3 regions of the Paenibacillus sp. FSL R7-0128 genome follow, and region 1 is predicted to be linked to each of the others. Evidence: riboswitches for the same ligand, from Rfam matches in the RefSeq annotation. Region 1 holds a riboswitch; each other region holds the start of a gene.
What was found. A riboswitch is a leader RNA that binds a small molecule or an ion and turns the genes downstream of it on or off. The one in region 1 is predicted to bind cyclic di-GMP.
Positions count from the first base shown of each region.

Region 2: another riboswitch for cyclic di-GMP. It lies ahead of NST26_RS02610 (transglutaminase-like domain-containing protein); the one in region 1 lies ahead of NST26_RS04370 (PA14 domain-containing protein).
Region 3: another riboswitch for cyclic di-GMP. It lies ahead of NST26_RS01365 (anti-repressor SinI family protein); the one in region 1 lies ahead of NST26_RS04370 (PA14 domain-containing protein).

Region 1 covers NZ_JBBOCD010000001.1:1,057,631-1,059,896, reverse strand. Annotated here, with positions in the region: gene NST26_RS04370 (PA14 domain-containing protein) at 1-1,253, opposite strand, end outside; cyclic di-GMP riboswitch class I at 1,268-1,348, opposite strand; gene NST26_RS04365 (sugar phosphate nucleotidyltransferase) at 1,486-2,266, opposite strand, start outside.
Region 2 covers NZ_JBBOCD010000001.1:622,113-624,378, reverse strand. Annotated here, with positions in the region: gene NST26_RS02610 (transglutaminase-like domain-containing protein) at 225-1,034, opposite strand; cyclic di-GMP riboswitch class I at 1,048-1,128, opposite strand; cyclic di-GMP riboswitch class I at 1,202-1,283, opposite strand; gene NST26_RS02605 (class D sortase) at 1,409-2,062, opposite strand; gene NST26_RS02600 (GtrA family protein) at 2,130-2,266, opposite strand, start outside.
Region 3 covers NZ_JBBOCD010000001.1:327,541-329,806, forward strand. Annotated here, with positions in the region: gene NST26_RS01360 (2-oxoglutarate dehydrogenase E1 component) at 1-506, opposite strand, end outside; cyclic di-GMP riboswitch class I at 1,002-1,105, shown strand; gene NST26_RS01365 (anti-repressor SinI family protein) at 1,140-1,283, shown strand; gene NST26_RS01370 (helix-turn-helix domain-containing protein) at 1,428-1,760, opposite strand; gene NST26_RS01375 (TasA family protein) at 2,082-2,266, opposite strand, start outside.

The DNA.
Region 1 (2,266 bases):
GGCTTACTGTCCGTATCACCGGAGGTTGGGACCGGCTTCGGAATCGGCGCAACGGTTGGTGTTGCAGTCGGCGTTGGTGTTACAGTCGGCGTTGGTGTTGGTGTTGCAGTCGGCGTTGGTGTCGGTGTTGCAGTCGGCGTTGGTGTTGGTGTTGCAGTCGGCGTTGCGGTAGGCGTTGCCGTTGGCTTAGGAGCCGCCGCCGGAGCAGACCAGGCCTTATATTGGTCACGGGTCAGTGTGTAGCTGTCATTCATGAAATTCTTGATCGTAGCCGTGCTGTTATTCTCATAGAGCATCTTGCCCCAGTTCATCATGAACACGTAATTCTGCTGGGTCAGCTTCAGCTTCGAGATGTTCGGCATTTCGCCGTTCTCGCCGATGCCGATCGGTTTGCCGCCAGCCAGGCTGGTCAGATCATCATGATATTTATTCGAGTAGTCGTTATTATATATATCTGCTGCCAGCACATCCACTCTGTCCGCGCCCGGATAGGTCCGTGCATAGGGATCAGAGTTGGCATTCGGCGCATTCGGGTTCCATACCCAAATCAGATTATTTAACTGATGAACGTTCACGAACCGGTCATACATAATATTCCATAGTGCAGTGAAGTTGTCTTTCTTGCCCCACCAGAACCAGCCGCCGTTCATTTCATGGTACGGTCTCCAGAGGATCGGAACCTTAGCATCCCGCAGACTTTTCAGAGAGACAGCTACTTTATCCAGATCAGTGATTAGAGCATTATACTCTGGCGTGCCGGGGGTTACGTATTTGTTAAATTGCGCCTGAGTAATTGGCTTCTGCACATTGGACCATTCGTACTTGGTGCCCGGCAGACTCTGGTGGAAGGTCATGGCGACAATGCCGCCCGCTCTGGACCAGTTCGTTGCACTCCAGACGATATTTTTGCGTTGTGCAGCTACTCCGCTCTCGCTCTGTCCACCGATTGCTCCAAGCTCATACCCATGCAGTGCGGCGTATTGTCCGCTTGTTCCCTTCAGCTTGTTGCTCAGCTCATCCGGACTTTCGAAATAGTCATGCTGCCCTGTAATGATTCCGTTCCCGGAGATCTCATAGAGACTGTTCAGCAGCTTGACCGCCTCGGCTGAGGCATTAGGGTTCACGGGCGCTCCTGTAGAGGAAGCAGCCTTGACAGTGGACGGGGCGATTCCCAGTCCCACGGGTACAGCAGACAATACCACGGCCAGCGACAGCACAGCGCAGAGCAAACGAGACTTACGGTAAGTTTTCACAATATTCTCTTCCTTTCGGTAGCCAGGCTGCCACTCTTGCGAAGGCCCTATAGCTTTGCGTCCCTATCTTTCGATTAGGTTTGCCATTGTCGTTTTGGAAGGATCAATCCCTCTTACCGTAAGTATCGTCGATATGCAAATTTAATGTAGAGTAAAAACAAATTTTGTCTGAAAAATAGTTCTAAATGCCTGATTAAAAATTGTAACAATTGGTTAAATAGATAAGTTAGACCTACGAAATGAACTGATGTAGAGCGATATCCTCCCAGTCCAGAGTAATACGGATATTGTCCTCCTCTACCAGCTCAGACCCTGTCTGCACCTCAATGAACTCCACATCGGTAAGAGCAAGAATGGCATGCTTGGTCCCTTCCGGTATCCGCACCACATCTCCCGCCTTCACCTTATGCATCTTCTCATTGATGACAATGCTGGCTTCCCCGCTGACGAAGGTCCAGATTTCACTGCGTTTGTGATGCAGCTGGTAGCTGATATTTTTGCCCTCATTGATGAAAATCCGCTTGGTCAGCACCTCGTTGCCCTCATCATATTTCACATAATCGATCACCTTGTAGTGGCCCCAGCGGCGTTCCTCGTACATCGGTCTTTGTTCAAAAGTCTTCAGCACTTCCTTGATCCGCGGACTCTCGGCCTTGTGTGTCACCAGAATGCCGTCCGGGCTGGCGGCGATAATCAGATCCTTCGCCCCGATTACCGTGATTGGAATATCCAGCTCGTTAATGAGGCAGGTGCCTTCGGAGTCAGCGGTGATAAAGCCTTTGCCGACATGGTTACTGGTCATTTCCTCGGTCAGCGTATTCCAGGTGCCCAGGTCTTTCCAGAATCCGGCGTAAGGCTGCACGACGATGTTCTCTTCTTTCTCCACCACTTCGTAATCGAAGCTAATCGAGGACAGCAGCTTATACTGCTTCTGCAGCTCCTCGTAATTGAGCGGCAGCCCTTTGCGCTGCAGTATATCCAGCAGGTAACCCAGACGGAAGGCGAACACTCCG
Region 2 (2,266 bases), 440 kb from region 1:
GTCGTCACCAGCAACTCTTATAATATATCACGTTCATCTGAGCAATGCAAGCTTTATTTTTGAAATCACTTATTTAAGTAATCTCTCATTTCCTTTGCCGCTCCAACAACGCTTATTTATAATAACCTATCCTTCTATTAAAAAGCAACCTTTATATAAATAAAAATAACCCGCTTAATGACTAAGCGGGTTATTCTCAGATAATGCTATAGTTACAGCTATTCTTAGTAGAATTTCGCTGCAGTATATTTGCTTGCTGATTTGATCAGTTCTGTTGATGCTGTTTTCTTACCCAGACCTGCATCCACTGTAGTATCAATCGTCACCCATTTGCCGTTCAGGAACACTTCGTTCCAGGCATGGTATGAAGTTACATAGCTTGTATTCCCCATAACCAACTTGGTTGGAATCCCTTCACTGCGGAGCATAGTAGCGAACAAGGAAGCGTAATCGTAGCAGATACCTTTGTTGGTAGCCAGTGTATTGTCGTTGTTCGGAATATAATCTGTGCTTACGCTGTTGGCCAGAGAGTAGTCATATTTCACGTTAGCTACGATGTAATTGTAGATAGCCTTAACTTTGTCTGCATCTGTGGTCAGACCCTTTGTAAGCTGTGCTGCCTTTTGAACGGATTTATCGGAAGAACTCCACTTTACATTCTGTACAGAGCTCAAATATACGGCATTCACATTGCTCATTGAAAGAGATACAGTCTCGGAAGATAGTACTTTGTATTTGTTGCCGGTAGTATTCTCAAGAACGGAGACCTTGTAAGAGCCATTACCTTGTTGCAGCGGGAACGTCTCGGTCGGTTTGGAAGTGTATAAGTTGTAAGTATAGCTGTTATTGTCCTTGGTAATCATGAGCTTCATCTTCTTGTCTTTAGGAACATCGTACGATACCCCGATAACCCCTTGATCAAGTTGTCCAACATTTAACCAGCTTGAATCTGCATTTGCTGCTTGAGCAGTGCCTGTCTGCACGGAAGTGACGATCACAAAAAGTGTAATCAGCATTAAATAAAACTTCTTCATGGATAAAACCCCTTTCGGTAGCTGGCTGCCATTCTTACGGGAAGGCCCTTTAGCTTTGCGTCCCTACCTTTCGATAGGTTTGCCGTTATCGTATAAGCTTTATCTGTCCAATCTACTGCCACATAATGACAGATTCAGAATGAAAACAAACAAAAAAAGCCTCTTCATTCGGTAACTGGCTGCCATCCATGACGGGAAGGCCCTGTAGCTTTGCGTCCCTACCTTTCGATAGGTTTGCCGTTATCGTGTATTAGCTTTCATAGTTATAGCTTACCATATCTCAATCTATTAGCAAGACCCAAATCACTAGATTCCCGCAAAAATAGACTAAAATTTTATGTTTTTTGACCTTTCTCAGCATTGTCCTATGACAATCAGGTCAACTTTGCATGAATAATGAGTCTGTGGGTAGGGTTGACAAGCGGATCACAGGTAATGAGGGTCAGAATCTTATCATCATCCTTACCCTTCAGAACTGAAATATCGGTAGGCTCTACAATAGATACATCATATACAACATATTTGTATTCCTGTCCGCTTGTAATAACAGTAATGGCATCCCCTTTACCGACCTCATCCAGTCTGTTGAACAGCCGCCCTGCCGTTCTTGACCGATGTGCCGCAATCGCTGCATTGCCTACCGCGCCAATCGGAGCTGTCTCCTTCATATGCGCCGCCGCATGCTTCATATTGGTCTTGGTGGCGCCCTCCAGTACAGGCAGCTTCAGATCGATTTTATCGATTTCAATAATAGCGGTGATCTTGCCTCCCACTTCAATCTCGGGCGCTGTAGTGGGCACCGGCTCTTCCGCACCAGACTCTTCCGCCAGCAGCTGGGTGACTTCCGCATAAGGCTTGCTCAGATCCTGGCTGGCAGGAGCCGTAGCCGAAGGAACGATTTCACTATAGGCCTGTTCAGCCTCTTCCAGCAGCTTCTGCTGCTGACGGTCCTCGTACCATTCGCTTCCTTTGGGGTAGAGCATAATCAGGACCCCGGCAAGTATAATCAAATAGGATAACTTCCGCATGACAATCGCCTCCGCAATATAGAATAAGTGCTGCCCCCGCAGGGGACGGGGAAGACATACTGTACCTCTAGAATACCCACTTCCGGCTTCCAAAGAAATTAATGATTACTGTAACAAAGGTAACCAGCACCTTGGCCATCAGCACCTGGACTCCCAGCCGATCAGTCAGCAGATGAATCAGCAGCACCGAAATGCCCAGCACCA
Region 3 (2,266 bases), 730 kb from region 1:
CGCAGCTCGCGTTCATCATGCACATGCCCGAATTCATAAGCAATGGTCTGTGTATAGGCCTGGCGCATTCTGTGGACGGCATCCATTGCGGTATGCACATCCGCAGGGGCATTATCCCAGATCAGCGAAGCGGGCAGGGCATTAAGATCCTCGCGGGTAAGCTCGTAGGTCTCCAGCTCCAGCCATTTGGCCATCGGGTTCGTGCTGCGCTCCAGCGGGTCAATGTCTGCGGCCATATGGCCATATATTCGAATATTGGCGATCAGCTTCGAGGCCTTGACAGCCTTCTTGAGCCACTCGGCATCTGCTGATACGGCAGGCCTTGGAGCCCTCTCGGCATCGGGTGCCAGTGGAGGGGGGCCGGATACGGTGAAGAGATCGCGGTAATGCTGTTCAACAGAAGAGGGGTCCTTGACAAATTGCTCATATCTTTCTTGGATGTAGCCCAGGTTGGGGCCGTAGTATTTGCTCCATACTGTGTCGTTATAGGGCTCTTTGACTGCCATGAATAGGTCCTCCTAACGGATAAACTCCACGCGAGGCATCCAGTGTGCCACTTGGCGGAGCTGCAAATGTTTGCGGTTTCATTCTCATCCTATTGTGCTACTTTCCGGCGGGGTAATCAATTCATACTTTCGGTCAATCCGTTCGCAATTTGGCATGATTCATTACAGTATTCATACGGAACTATCATAAATAGAAAAAACTCATATAACAGCCCGTTATACATACAAATGGGTAATTGTCTCTATACGATGTTGCGTGCAGCGGCAAGTCGGGGCGGATGGGGTTCCCTTTAGTATATTTAAACTATTAGCTAGTGTTTGAACTTGGAACTGGAAATATTTATACAAGCCGCTGGCAATTTCAGCTAAGTTTCCTCACATTTTTTCATAAAAAAATTCCAGAAAACGACACACTAATCGCACATGATCTTGTATAATGTTATTGCGGAGAACGGTTTCATCGATTCTTGCCAGATCCTTTCATGATGGAAAGGGTCCAGTAAAAGGTAAACCTGCCGAAAGACAGGGGCACAAAGTCTCGGATCTAAAGTAGAAATACTACAAAGTAGCAATACTACTATGATGGCCGGACTGCCTGGGGACGCGAAAATTCTAGGAGGAGATTTCTTGGATATGTCCAACCAGGGGAATGACGAGCTGCAGGCAGTAGATCTGGATTTAGAATGGGTGCACTTGCTGATGTCTGCCAAGCAGGCGGGGATCGCGGCGGAGGATATCCGCCGGTTTCTAAGTGAGAAGGCGCTCCAGGCGATGTAAGGCGGTCATCATTGTTCGGATACATACAGAAAAGGCACAGCGTCCGGTACGCTGTGCCTTTTCTGTATGCCGCTTGAAAGGCTGCCTTCGCCGAAGGCGGCCTCCCTGCCGTGCGGAGTCTTCCCTGTGGCATATAATGCTCGTCTAGTTGTCCTTTTGTTCCATGCGCCATTTCTGGTAATCGAGGAATTCCTTGAATTCGCGTTTGCTTATACCGGAGGCCATGGCCTCCTGAACAAGCCGGAACCATTCCCCGTCCAGAGCCTGTTCTTCCGTCTCTGCCAGTCCGCCATACAACAGTGCATGAATGGATACCTGAAGCGCGTCAGCGATTTTTTCGATGAATTGAATGGAGGGGTTGGATTGAATGTTCCGTTCCACATTACTGAGGTATGATTTCGCCACATCAGCCTTATCGGCAAGCTCGGATAACGAATAGCCCTTCTCCAGTCGGAGTTTGTGGATGCGGCTTCCCATAGTATCTGACACGATTACAACGCCCTCCGTACTTTTTTTGGTGAAAAATAAGAAGTGATATGCTTCGCGCTATACATTCTCCTTATCTTTCTCGTTGAAACGGTACCGCCCGTTCAAAGGCCGGCAAAGCCGTTTTCTCTTGTCAGTATAACAAAAATCCGCAAAACGGACAAAAATCCTTGAACCCGGCAGCGGGGAAAAAGAAACGGCATACCCGGCCCGGATGGGGGAGGATATGCCGTCTTGATGGATTGCTGAAACGCTGCCTTCCTAATAAAAGGACGGCAAAGCCATTTTCACTTGTATAGGCTGGCCCCTGATCTACTTGGCTTCTCCCACTCCTTGAAGAGCATCGAAGGTCCAGTTCAGAGCTAAGCCGTCACCCTGGAAAATGTTCTGATCGAGCGTGTTGTCTACGAATTCGAAGGCGATCTTGAAGGTCTTGGACCCGGCGGCGGCAATCCCTCCTGGCAGTACACCTGCTGCTACGAGATCGTAGCTGGGGG